4 regions of the Pseudomonas rosaeacicularis genome follow, and region 1 is predicted to be linked to each of the others. Evidence: predicted binding sites of a transcription regulator. Region 1 holds the regulator's gene; each other region holds the start of a gene.
What was found. The regulator FliA, encoded in region 1, starts transcription of late flagellar genes. The targets are predictions, from matches to a motif close to CTAAAGTTTNNNNNNNNNNNGCCGNTAA.
Positions count from the first base shown of each region.

Region 1 (3,251 bases):
GGCTTCGCCGAACTTGCCTTTTTCAAGGCTTGCGACCAGCTCTTGTGCGTGTTTCTTCAGGGTCGACTCAAAGTCACCCATTGTCGAATCTTTGGAATCCATAGCGCCCTCGCAGCGAACATCAGCTATTGACGCGCTCGAATATCTTCTCGATTTTTTCTTTCAGCACTTGCGCTGTGAAAGGCTTGACCACGTAACCGTTTACCCCGGCCTGGGCGGCTTCAATGATCTGCTCACGCTTGGCTTCAGCGGTGACCATCAATACCGGCAAGCTGCGCAGGCGCTCATCGGCACGGACTTGACGCAGCAGGTCGATGCCGGACATGCCAGGCATGTTCCAGTCCGTTACCAGAAAGTCAAAAGAGCCGCTTTGCAGCATCGGCAATGCGGTCGTGCCGTCATCTGCTTCCGCCGTGTTGGTGAACCCAAGGTCACGCAACAGGTTTTTTATGATCCGCCGCATCGTTGAGAAGTCATCAACGATGAGGATTTTCATGTTCTTGTCCAATTCGACCTCCAAGCAGTCTTTAACGCGCCCAGCACCTGGACGCGCGTTCAATCAAAACCGGTACAGCTCGCTGACCGGGCTGCACGAAACGACGACGGGCTTGGCAAATCAACAGGCATGAACCACGGCGCGACGCACGCGATGTGCGTCTGCGCTGACCGGCTCAAGCCTTGTCTCTCTTGTTTCCCACGAACGCTCTGCACAGCCGGCTTTACAGGTAACACGGCCCCAATGGGTCCGCCGCGTTGCCTGTCAACGCGCTCGCCATTCTCCCAAACGCCCTCGCAAACGAGCTGCGCACTGGCTGTGTAACTGACTGACCCGCGATTCGCTGACACCCAGGACCTCACCGATTTCCTTGAGGTTAAGCTCTTCGTCGTAGTACAGCGCCAACACCAGGCGCTCACGCTCTGGCAAATTGGCAATGGCCTCAGCCAACGCGCTCTGGAAACGTTCATCTTCCAGGTCACGCGACGGCTCGAGCGACTGGCTTGCGCCGTCCTCATGCAGCCCTTCATGTTCGCCGTCCTGCAGCAGGTCGTCGAAACTGAACAGTCGGCTGCCCAAGGTATCGTTCAAAATCCCGTAGTAATCATCGAGACTCAATTGGAGTTCGGCCGCAACCTCGTGATCTTTAGCGTCGCGGCCGGTTTTTGCTTCAATTGATCGAATCGCGTCACTGACCATGCGCGTGTTGCGATGCACCGAACGCGGTGCCCAATCACCCTTGCGCACCTCGTCGAGCATGGCGCCGCGGATGCGAATCCCGGCGTAGGTCTCGAAGCTGGCGCCTTTGGTGGAGTCGTACTTGGTCGAGACTTCGAGCAAGCCGATCATGCCGGCCTGGATCAAGTCTTCGACCTGCACGCTGGCCGGCAGACGCGCCAGCAAGTGGTAGGCAATTCGCTTGACCAGAGGCGCATAGCGCTCGATCAGCTCGTATTGGGAATCACGGGATGATTTGCTGTACATGCGATACCCACTTGCTGTCATGACACGGGCCCTGCGCTGGTGTGATGCACCAGACGTTCGACGAAAAATTCCAGATGGCCGCGCGGGTTCGCCGGTAACGGCCAGGTGTCAACTTTCTGCGCGATGGCCTTGAACGCCAGCGAGCATTTGGAGCGTGGAAACGCCTCGTACACCGCGCGCTGCTTCTGCACGGCCTTGCGTACGCATTCGTCATACGGCACGGCGCCGACGTACTGCAGGGCAACGTCCAGGAAACGGTCGGTGACCTTGGTCAGCTTGGCGAACAAGTTGCGCCCTTCCTGCGGGCTCTGCGCCATGTTGGCCAGGACCCGGAAACGGTTCATGCCGTAATCACGATTGAGCAGCTTGATCAGGGCGTAGGCGTCGGTGATGGAGGTCGGCTCGTCGCAGACCACCAGCAACACTTCCTGGGCGGCGCGCACGAAGCTCACCACCGACTCACCGATCCCGGCGGCGGTGTCGATCACCAGCACGTCGAGGTTGTCGCCGATGTCGCTGAAAGCCTGAATCAGACCCGCATGCTGCGCGGGCGTCAGATGGACCATGCTCTGGGTGCCCGATGCCGCCGGCACGATGCGGATACCGCCCGGGCCTTGCAGCAGGACGTCACGCAGCTCGCATCGACCTTCGATGACGTCGGCCAGGGTGCGTTTCGGGGTAAGCCCCAGCAGTACGTCGACGTTGGCCAGACCCAGATCGGCGTCCAGCAACATGACGCGGCGTCCAAGCTCGGCCAGTGCCAGTGAAAGGTTCACCGACACGTTCGTCTTGCCTACGCCACCTTTGCCACCGGTCACTGCAATAACCTGTACGGGATGCATGCTGCCCATGTTAATTGTTTACCTTGTCTTGCTTAGACCTAAGCCACATGTCGGGCTGCACGTTCGTTGTTTGAACAATGCCTGGCAGACCATCTAAGTGGGTACATTCCAGTGTCATATTCTTCACCTAACCCACGCGCTTGCCGGGGGTGTGGTAAAGATCCGCAAACATATCAGCCATCGCTTCCTCGCTAGGCTCTTCCTGCATCTGCACGCTGACCGCTCGACTCACCAACTGGTGCCGCCGCGGCAAATGCAGATCATCCGGTATCCGTGGACCATCGGTGAGATAGGCCACGGGCAGCTCATGACTGATCGCCAGACTCAAGACTTCGCCGAGGCTGGCTGTTTCGTCCAGTTTGGTCAGGATGCACCCGGCCAGACCGCAACGTTTGTAACTGTGATACGCCGCTGACAGCACTTGCTTCTGGCTCGTCGTTGCCAACACCAGATAGTTGCGCGACTTGATGCCACGCCCTGCAAGACTTTCAAGCTGCATGCGCAGGGCCGGGTCGCTGGCCTGAAGGCCGGCGGTATCGATCAGCACCACACGCTTGCGCAGTAACGGTTCCAGCGCCTGAGCCAGGGATTGCCCCGGATCAACGTGGGTCACCGGTACATTCAAAATACGTCCCAGGGTTTTCAGCTGTTCCTGAGCGCCGATCCGGAAACTGTCCATGCTCACCAGCGCGATATTCTGCGAGCCGTATTTGAGCACGTAACGCGCTGCAAGCTTGGCCAGCGTAGTGGTTTTCCCCATGCCGGCAGGGCCGACCATGGCAATCACTCCGCCCTCTTCCAGCGGCTCTACGTCAGGCGTTGCAATCATACGCGCCAAGTGTGCCAGCAGCATGCGCCAGGCGTGCTGTTGATCATCGGTATTCGGCACCATCGCCAGCAGGTCACGAGACAGCGGGCCCGACAGGCCG
Region 1 covers NZ_JBSKHT010000026.1:69,153-72,403, forward strand. Annotated here, with positions in the region: gene ACWKWM_RS26985 (protein phosphatase CheZ) at 1-102, opposite strand, end outside; gene ACWKWM_RS26990 (chemotaxis response regulator CheY) at 122-496, opposite strand; gene fliA (RNA polymerase sigma factor FliA) at 761-1,501, opposite strand; gene fleN (flagellar synthesis regulator FleN) at 1,498-2,331, opposite strand; gene flhF (flagellar biosynthesis GTPase FlhF) at 2,450-3,251, opposite strand, start outside.

Region 2 (3,251 bases), on a different contig from region 1:
CTTCAACTTCGCACTGCTCAAGGTCCCGGCGCATTTGCATGAACTGCTGGAGGAGTCGGGTCTGCAATCGTCCGACATCGACGCGTTCTGCATCCACCAGGGCAGCGCCGCCATCGTCGACGCCGTAGCGCGCCGCTTTGAAGGCGAGCCAGAGAAGTTCCTGAAAGACATGCTCGAGACCGGCAACACCGTCTCATCAAGCATCCCGCTGCTGCTGGAAAAACACGTGATCGCTTCCAAGTGGAAGCGTATTGCGGTCAGTGGGTTTGGCGTGGGCTTGTCATGGGGCTCGGCGATCATCTATCGTCCTTGACCTGACGAGCGACCCTGAACGGCGACCTGATCATCAGGTCGCCGTTTTGCTTTTGGTGCCGATCACACTCCATGGATAGCGGTGATGAGCGAAATCTTTGAGCGCAACTGCGCTGTCCTTGAAAAACGCTGGCCCCAAGTGCTGCAGCGCCTGCTCGGCGAGGACGTCGAGTCAGTTGCCGTTGAGCTGGTGGAAGGTCGCACGCCAACCCTGAGCGTGTCCGGCATCCAGCTGACCAGTCGCCATGACCGGCTCAAGGAAGCACAGCTTCAGGCAGACAGCCTGCCTGCCAACGCCGCGCAAGTGCATGTCTACGGTACCGGCCTGGGCGACTTGCCCCGGGTGCTGTTGGCTTCAACGTCCCTTCAGCGGCTGCATGTTCATATTCTCAACGGCGCCTTGTTCGCTATCGTCCTCAATTTGCTTGAGCAGGAAGACTGGCTCTCCGACCCAAGGGTCACGCTTGGGTATGCCGGCGACGAGGCTGAAATCAGACTGCCGTTTTTCGCATTACCTGCCGAGCTGGTGCTGGCCGACGACTCCAGTGCGCGAATCAGGGATCGGTTGGTCAGCGAAGTGCATCTTGGTTTCAGCAATCTGGGGTTCGATCCCCAGGCCGAGGATAACCAGCGGCATCTTCAGCAGGGACTTGCGCTACTGCAAAGCGACACTGACGTGCGCGCACTGTTCGGCACTCAGGTCGGCCGGGAGGTGTTCATCATCGCCACCGGACCCAGCCTGCAGCAACACCTGCCACGGTTGCGCGCGACCCGGGATGCACCTGAGCGACCACTCTTGATCTGTGTCGACACTGCGCTCGTTCCCCTGCGCCAACACGGCATCGACCCTGATTTTGTGGTCAGCATCGATCATCACATCACCGCCCGACACCTGGTGCCCGAGAACACTGCACACATCACGCTGGTGTACCTACCCCGACTGGATGAAAAAGTCCTCAGTGCCTGGCAGGGTCCTCGGTATGTCGGTTACTCGAACAGCCCGATGTATGAGCAGATTCGCCAGCAAACACCCCGGGGAGTCTTGTTTGCTGGCGGCAGTGTGATTCATCCGGCGATCGATCTGGCGGTGCAGATGGGCGCTGCCCGCATCACCCTGTTCGGCGCCGACTTTGCCTTCCCTGGCGATAAAACTCACACGGGCTGGAAAGACGGCGACTTGGGGCCGGCAGCGAACATCTCTCGGCATTGGGTCATGGACGGGCGGGGCAACAAGGTGAAAACCCAACTCAACTTTCGCGGTTACCTGATCGCGCTTGAGCGCTACATCGCCCGGCATCCCGAGGTTAGTTTCTTCAACACGAGCCGCGACGGCGCACTGATTGTCGGCACCACCTTCGACCCGGACTGGACTGCGCCATGATTGCCTCTACCAGCATCATCACCGAGGCCCGCCGCTGCGCCGACCTTTTCCGACTGGGCCGCGACATCGAAGCCGGTCTCGTTATGGTCGAACTGATCGATACAGCCATGCCGCTCTTCGCCACGCGCCCAACCGCCGAGCAACATGCCTGCAGCCAAGTGCTCGGCGCAATCCTGGACTGTCAGGAACGGCAGGACTGGATTGGATTGGCGGATTGGCTGGAGGTTGAGTTTGTGAGGGTGTTGGAACATTAGTATTTAGCCAGTGACGCACTAATAAAAGAAACTTCCTACAGTGCGCGGTTACCAGCTTTAAATAACGGCTCAGGCGAATATTGCCTGGGCTTTTTTTATTGAAATTATTTAACAATTATGCAACTGCAACAATGGCGAGAAGTTACGCGATTTTTTATCCGACATCTGTCGTGATGGCGCAGCTTTGAAGTGTTGAGTACGGTTAAAGCCGGTTTGTGATTCGTCGATAACGAAGTTGTAGGTTTTCTGGGCGACATGGATGTCACCTGTTTCGGAAAACCAGCCGTTTCCAATACGAGGGATCTTAAAATGGCTTTAACCGTTAATACCAATATTGCTTCGTTGTCTGTTCAGCGGAATTTGAACAGATCTTCCGATTCGCTGAGCACATCCATGACGCGCTTGTCATCAGGGCTTCGAATCAATACTGCCAAGGACGATGCTGCGGGAATGCAGCTGGCAACACGCCTCACTACTCAGATTCGCGGGCTGACCGTCGCAACTCGGAATGCAGGCGCTGCAATTTCGATTATTCAAACGGCGGAAGGCGCACTGGATCAGTCTTTGAATAATTTACAGCGGATGCGTGATCTTGCTATGCAGGCAGCTAACGCCGATAAGGGGCCTAACGAACGTAACGCACTTAATGCAGAATTTCAAAAGCTCAATGCCGAAGTTACACGTCTCGCTAAAGGAACGACCTTTGGTGCAGAACTTAATCTTTTGGATGGTAGTGCGGGAGAAATGAGCTTTCAAATCGGCGCGAACGTAGGGGTGACCGAAAAAATAAGCCTGACGCTCGGTAAGGATTTCTCATCGAGCACGCTTCTCGCTGCAACAGAGGATCGGCCACTAGTCGCTGGGGATCTTACAACGTCGGGGCAGAAGCAAGTGACAAAGGGTGACTACACTCCCTTATCTATTGACGGATCTGGATTTAGAAACACTGTCAATACTGTGACGCAACCCATGAAAGATAACGTGGAAACAGCCACGACCGGTCTCGCAGCAGCTGAAGCAGCGTATGCAAATCTTTCCGCCCCGCCGACTGCCGCTGATGAGCAAACACTGGCAGATGCGAGGAAAAAGTTGACCGACGAGAGAAAGATTCTTTCCGACGCCGAAAAGTCAGATTCAACGCTAAACAGGGCCGCCCGAATCGAGAACATCGAGTACACCGTCAGGATTCTTGATAATGCGATTGGTGAAATCAACAGTGCGCGTGCAGACCTGGGTGCCAATCAGAACCGGATGATGAGTGCTATGGAAAACCTGCAAAACATGACAAAAAACGCCACCGCCTC
Region 2 covers NZ_JBSKHT010000007.1:26,032-29,282, reverse strand. Annotated here, with positions in the region: gene ACWKWM_RS10495 (ketoacyl-ACP synthase III) at 1-313, shown strand, start outside; gene ACWKWM_RS10490 (motility associated factor glycosyltransferase family protein) at 398-1,693, shown strand; gene ACWKWM_RS10485 (hypothetical protein) at 1,690-1,947, shown strand; gene ACWKWM_RS10480 (flagellin N-terminal helical domain-containing protein) at 2,257-3,251, shown strand, end outside.
Region 2: a site for FliA is predicted at 2,150-2,177, ahead of ACWKWM_RS10480 (flagellin N-terminal helical domain-containing protein). Genes of this name have one in related genera too.

Region 3 (3,251 bases), on a different contig from region 1:
CCGCCACGCAATCCCGCGCCGGGGCGCGATCATCGGGGTCGGTGCATAGCAACTCAATCGATCTGCGCCATACGGAATGATTTGGACGCCAAATGGCAACAGACACGGACTACCGGGCTCCGCAATCTCTGATTGTCAGGAGGCCCAAAGGCTATAAATTTCTGGAGCGTCTGAAAGAGTTGCTACGTGTTTCCAGCGATCAGACGCCACACCAAAATAATACGCTTCTATATATATAGAAGCGTGCGGCGTATTGCCGCAGGACGGCGCGCTATGGATCACTCCAGCGCAGACGCCGGACCGAAGAATTCGAAGCGGCTCTGACTCTCCGGAACACCCGCAGCCTTTAGCTGGCGCTTCACCACGGCCATGAAGCCCTTTGGCCCAAGAAAATACGCGTCAAGATCACGATCCTCGGGCAGCCATTGCTCAAGACGCGCCTGATCCAGCAGACCAACGGCATGGGCTGCCGGGCTCACACCGTCGTCTTCGCCGTAGCAGTAAAAGCGCTTGAGCTGCGGGTGCTTGCTGGCCAGGTCTTCAACCCAGTCGCGAAACGCATGCACCCCACCGTTACGAGCGCAGTGGATGAAGTGAATCGGACGCTCGGTCAACAACGCAGCTTCCAGCATAGCCAGCGTCGGAGTGATACCCACGCCGCCACTGATCAGCACCAGCGGCTTATTGTTATGGGCCAGGGTGAACTCGCCGGACGGTGTGAACAGGTTGATGCTGTCGCCGATGTCCATTTTGTCGTGGAGAAAGTTCGACGCACGGCCACCAGGTTCGCGCTTGACGCTGATGCGGTACTGATTGTTGCCAGCCAGCGCTGACAGCGAGTAATTGCGACGTATCTCCTCGCCATCGACAAACAGCTGCATGCCGATGTACTGACCAGCGGTGAAATCCAGAATCGCTTTGCCATCGGCCGGTGCGAAGTAGAAGGACGTGATTTCCGCGCTCTCCCGGACTTTGTTGGCGATCTTGAATTCACGCGGCCCGCGCCAGCCACCCACGGCAAGCTCTTTTTCGTCGTAGATGGTTTTTTCGGCGCCGATCAGGATGTCCGCCAACTGCTGATAGGCGCGACCCCAGGCATCGATAACTTCAGGGGTGGCAATTTCACTGCCCAACACCTCAGAGATTGCTCGCAACAAACAGCCGCCGACCAGCGGATAGTGTTCTGGAAGAATTTGCAGGGCGATGTGCTTGTTGATGATTTTGGCGACCAGATCGCCCAACTGCTCAAGCTGGTCGATATGACGGGCGTACATCAGCACGCCGTTGGCCAACGCACGAGGCTGATCGCCGCTGCTCTGGTGCGCCTGATTGAACATCGGGCGGACCTCGGGATGTTCCTTGAGCAGCATTTTGTAAAAATGGGTGGTCAACGCCTCACCGCCGCTTTCGAGCAGTGGAACGGTGGCTTTGACGATGGCACGATCCTGGGCATTCAACATGGCTAACTCCTGACGTGAAGGGCTGAAAAAGTTAAATGGCCTGTATCAAAAAGCGTGCCACGCTTTATTTCCTTATCTTTCAGATAGTTAGAAGTTGATCGTCATTTTGACCAAAGTACAAAAGCAGTCATTTAGACATGAATTAGTCTTTTCGACACCATCACTGCCCCCTGAAAGGCAGTACTTGAAAAGGTGCAACACTAAAACCGTTAAAGCCTGACCTGCTCAAGTCGATAACCCGTCATCGAAAGCTGTTTGCCGCCGCGTGCAGCCAACAACTCATGTCAGAAGGCTCCTATGTCCACAAATGTCCGCGCAGATTCACTTTCGCTTCTGCTATTCACATTGCGCAGCGGCAAGTTGATGGCGATCAACCTGCTCAAAGTCAGCGAAATCATCCCCTGCCCTCCCCTGACCCGATTGCCGGAATCACACCCGCACGTTAAAGGCGTCGCCACGCTGCGCGGCACTGCCTTATCGGTTATCGACCTCAGCCGGGCCATTGGCGAGCGTCCTTTGGAAGATCCCAATGGCGGCTGTCTGATCGTCACCGATGTCAGTCGCTCCAAGCAGGGTTTGCACGTGCAGGCGGTGAGCAAAATCGTCCATTGCCTGACTACGGATATTCGCCCGCCACCCTTCGGCGCTGGCAATCGCTCATTTATCACGGGTGTGACCCAAGTGGATGGCACCCTGGTGCAGGTGCTGGATATTGAGAAAGTCATCCACGGCATAGCCCCTGCGCGGGTTACCTCAGAACCTGCCGAACTCAGCGCAAAAGACGCCAAAGTGTTGGCAAAAGCACGGATTCTGGTGGTCGATGACAGTCAGGTTGCGCTGCAGCAATCGGTGATTACGCTGCGCAGCCTGGGCGTCGAATGCCATACCGCGCGCAGTGCCAAGGAGGCGATTGATCAACTGCTGGAACTGCAAGGCACCGACGCGCAGATCAACGTGGTGGTGTCGGATATCGAAATGTCTGAAATGGATGGATACGCTTTCACACGCACGCTACGCGAAACGCCTGACTTCCAAGAGCTGTACGTTCTGCTGCACACTTCTCTGGACAGCGCGATGAATGCCGAAAAAGCCAATGCGGCGGGCGCGAACGCTGTGTTGACCAAGTTTTCCTCACCAGAGCTGACACGATGTTTGATCGAAGCCGCGCGTACGGTAGAAGCACAGGGCATCTGACGCCCGCCGCAGACGATGCCTCCGCAAGCCATTACTGGCTGATGCGCAAGGACCTTTCGCAAGCACCCGAGAAGGTCCAATGGCCCGCGTCACTGCGGGTCGCGACGCTGACTGCGGACAACGCAGCCCGAATTCACCAGTTATTGGTACTCGGTCGCCAGCACGGCGGCGGTCGGGTAGCAGACCTCCACACTTGGCTCAACGGGTTCGAAACAGACCCTGAGTTTGATCGGCATCTGATGTTCGCGGTCGAGGACGGCGTAGGCATCGTGGCTGTCGCGCAATGCTGGACCAGCGCCTTCATTCGCAATCTGGTGGTGCACCCTCGCGCACAGGGCTGCGGTGTTGGTAAGCGCTTGCTCGAGCACGCCTTCAGCGCGTTTTACCAACGGCGAGAGCTTCATGTGGATCTTAAGGTCATGGAAAGCAATCTCACCGCCAGACGTTTGTATGAGCGGGTCGGCATGGAATATGTGCGGCGCAGCGAACTGGATTCGGTCTGAGGGACTCTAATCCGGTTGTCACCCTTACAGGACAACGCCCCCCATGGAGATTCACATGAAGACCACCACTGCCCTATTACTTGCCCTGGCCGGA
Region 3 covers NZ_JBSKHT010000008.1:252,306-255,556, forward strand. Annotated here, with positions in the region: gene hmpA (NO-inducible flavohemoprotein) at 279-1,460, opposite strand; gene ACWKWM_RS12735 (chemotaxis protein CheW) at 1,758-2,654, shown strand; gene ACWKWM_RS12740 (GNAT family N-acetyltransferase) at 2,696-3,157, shown strand; gene ACWKWM_RS12745 (hypothetical protein) at 3,213-3,251, shown strand, end outside.
Region 3: a site for FliA is predicted at 1,670-1,697, ahead of ACWKWM_RS12735 (chemotaxis protein CheW). Genes of this name have one in related genera too.

Region 4 (3,251 bases), on a different contig from region 1:
AGTGTCAGGCGAAACCGGCTCTTCAGGTTTTGCTGCCGCTGCGCGCCAGATCGCCTGCAAGCAGGGCTCCTACGCCTTCGGCAGAAGCGACTCCCGGACAACTCCCGCGCGTCGACAGAAGCGAATCGCGCCAACAGCACAGGCCCTGTAGGAGCGAACTTGTTCGCGAGGGCTTTTGATTCTGGCCGCAGGCCGTAGGAGCGAACTTGTTCGCGATGGGCTGGGTACCAGCCCCCGTGAGGACGTGCGATCAGAAGTCGTCGTCTTTGTCGAAGCGTCGGGCTTCGCGCTGGAGTTGGTAGACGAAACGTTCGACCTGGCGCTGCACCAGTCCACTCATGTTGTGGAAGCGCACGCCGGCGAAGGTGGTGTTGATACGCTCTTCGAAATGCAGATGGCGCAGTTCCACCGGGGCAGTCATGTTGCCGAAGGGAAGGGCGGCGATGAACCGCTCGTACACTTGGCCCAATTGCATGCGCTCGGACACATCGCCCTCAAAACGCAGCTTGCAACCGGTGGCGGAAATGTCCAACAACTTGCCCCGCAGCGGCGACTTGAGTCTCTCGCCACCGATCTCGATGTTCACCAGTGACGCCAGCTTCAAGGCGGCGCGAAAGGCATTACGGCGCTGGTGATAAACCACTTCCTCAGGCAGCGGCCCGCGATAGCAGCGCGGATCGTCGATGGTGGTCAGTTGAGCTTTGCATTCCCAGGCGATGCGCACGCCGTCGTGAAAACCCTCGACCTTGAAAGGCTCCCCGGCAGCCAAAAAGCGTTCGCCGTCGCGGGGGATCATTTCGTCGAAGGTAACTGAGTTGCCATCCCGGTCAATGTCGGTGATGTAGCTCTGGAAACGCTGGCTTCGCTCGTGAAAGGTGATGATCAGCGGATCATGGCTTTCCAGCAGCAGTCGCAGGGTGGCGGCAATTTCCAAAGGCGTTGCAAGTACCTTCGGGGGCTGCGGAACATCTTCCGCGCTTGAGGCATTCACGGGTAATCCATCTCCAGGCAAAATACGACAGCGTGAGGCGTGCGGCATTTTGCCAGCATGTTTCACGCCTTGATACAGGAACTTACACCTGGCTAAGCGGACGTGGCCGTGCTTTTCCGGAAGTCGATCCTCGGCTGTCATACAGCGTCGGCGTGTCGCCACCGTTCAGGATGGATAGCTGGTGGCTAGTCTTGATTTGCTGCAGCTGGATCAGCGTGCCGTTTTCTTCGTTGGCCGCCTTGCAGTCAGTCATCAGGGCGTTCAGCTCATCGCCTGCTTTGAGCAGCTCTGCGCCGACTGACGAATGTTTGGCTACTTCTTCCAGCCCGTTACGATTGGTAGGTAACCCAAGGCTCGCCAGAAGCTGGCTGCGGCGGCGCCCGTGCTGGTCCAGAACAATCACCAGCGCCTGTTTCTGCGCCAGGATGTGTTCCATTTCGACCATGTCGCGGCCATGCAGCGCAATCGACTCGGCTTTGAGCAACTCAAGAAGATGCTGGGCCGGTGCGATATCGTCGGTGATCAGTTGCAGCAAAGTAGTGTCTTGCATCGCATGCTCTGGGATTTAAGCGTCCAGAAGCCCCGGCGCGGGCTTAGCGCTGGGCTTCGAAATTAAGCAGCTTGCTGGCAACGCGGTTGCTGTCGACCTTGTAACTGCCGTCTGCGATAGCCGCTTTCAATTCAGCCACACGGGCGGAGTTGACGGCTGGCTGATCGCGCAGCGAATCAGTGATCTTCTGCAACTGTTGAGCTTCACTGCTCAGATGTACTGCCTCACCACTACTTACCGTTTCAGAAGTGCTCACCGGTGCTGCTACCGCTTCGGTTTTGCCAGCTTCTTTGGTGGCGGCAGTACGGGTTGTACTGCCGACGGTAGTGGAACTATTTAAACGATTGAAGTCGATGACCATGATAGAAAACCTCTGGGTTCTTGGACGCTTGCCTTTGGTTTCGGCCAAACCCGGAATAACTTTAGGGCCCGTGCGAAAACAGTCTCAAATGGACGTCGCACAGCGCGCATCGGTTCCCAGTCTAGAAAAAGCGCAGGCACAGCGCCAGAGGTCATCGCATCACATAGGCACCTCCACCTGTCCCGGAGCGGTCACGTTAGCCTTTATCACGCGCTGGGAATTCAGGTTTTTCACCCGTATTTGCTCGTTGAAACCGCCGTCAGAGAGAGCCTCACCCGGCATGCGCACGCTCATGGAACCGCTACGTGCGCTGATCACCACTTGATCGCCTTTGCGGATCATTTCCGGCTGTTGCAGGTGCACCGGGGTCAAAATCTGGTCGATGACCGTTGGTCGGACGAGTTTCTGTCCTACCGCCTGATCGAGCGAATCCAGAAAGCCTTGCCCCAGCAGGCCTACGTCTCGCTCGCGCAAGGCAACGTCGCCATCGGACACGATCGCATCGCGCTTCATGGGGCGCACGACCGTTACCACTTCGCGAAACAGATGTACCTGCGCGGGCACGAACACCGTCCACGGAGAGCTGCCTTCACAACGCACCTTCACGGTGACGCGGCCGACAGGGCGGGGAGAGTTTTCCAGGGATGCCGTCAAATCCTTGTCGCACTGTGGCATGCGCAGGCGCGGGTCCAGCTGCTTGACTTCGATTTCATAACGCCCGGCGGTCTGGCTGGTTGCCAGGTAGTCTTCAACTGTGAATTCAAGAAAGCCCTGGGTGACGCCGATAAGGGTTTCAGGCAACGTCACGTTGTCGGCGCGACTCAGGCCCGCAGTGCTCAACAGGCACAACGCGGCCGTCGCGCAGAGTAAGCTGCGGGTTACGGATGTCAGGCGTCGAAATACTGTCGTTTGTCTGTTCATGACAAGGTAAATAGCAAGGCCCGTGCCGCTTGCCGACAGGTGATGGGTCATTGGTCGTTTTGGGAAGGAGTTGGGCATGGCTGGTGTTATGGATTCAGTGAACCAGCGCACTCAACTGGTAGGGCAGAACCGCCTTGAATTGCTGTTGTTCCGTCTGAACGGCAAGCAGTTGTATGGGATTAACGTGTTCAAGGTAAAAGAGGTGCTTCAGTGCCCAAAACTTACCCACTTGCCCAGATCCAGTCCGATCGTGCGCGGCATTGCCAATATTCGTGGTGGGACCATTCCCATTCTCGACCTGGCTTTGGCAACCGGTTCAAAAGCGTTGGACAGCATTGAAAATGCCTTCGTGATCATCACGGAGTACAACACCAAGATTCAGGGTTTTCTGGTGCATTCGGTCGAACGCATCGTCAACATGAACTGGG
Region 4 covers NZ_JBSKHT010000007.1:67,718-70,968, reverse strand. Annotated here, with positions in the region: gene ACWKWM_RS10665 (flagellar brake protein) at 251-991, opposite strand; gene ACWKWM_RS10660 (flagella synthesis protein FlgN) at 1,074-1,541, opposite strand; gene flgM (flagellar biosynthesis anti-sigma factor FlgM) at 1,585-1,902, opposite strand; gene flgA (flagellar basal body P-ring formation chaperone FlgA) at 2,062-2,823, opposite strand; gene ACWKWM_RS10645 (chemotaxis protein CheV) at 2,900-3,251, shown strand, end outside.
Region 4: a site for FliA is predicted at 1,940-1,967, ahead of flgM (flagellar biosynthesis anti-sigma factor FlgM). Genes of this name have one in related genera too.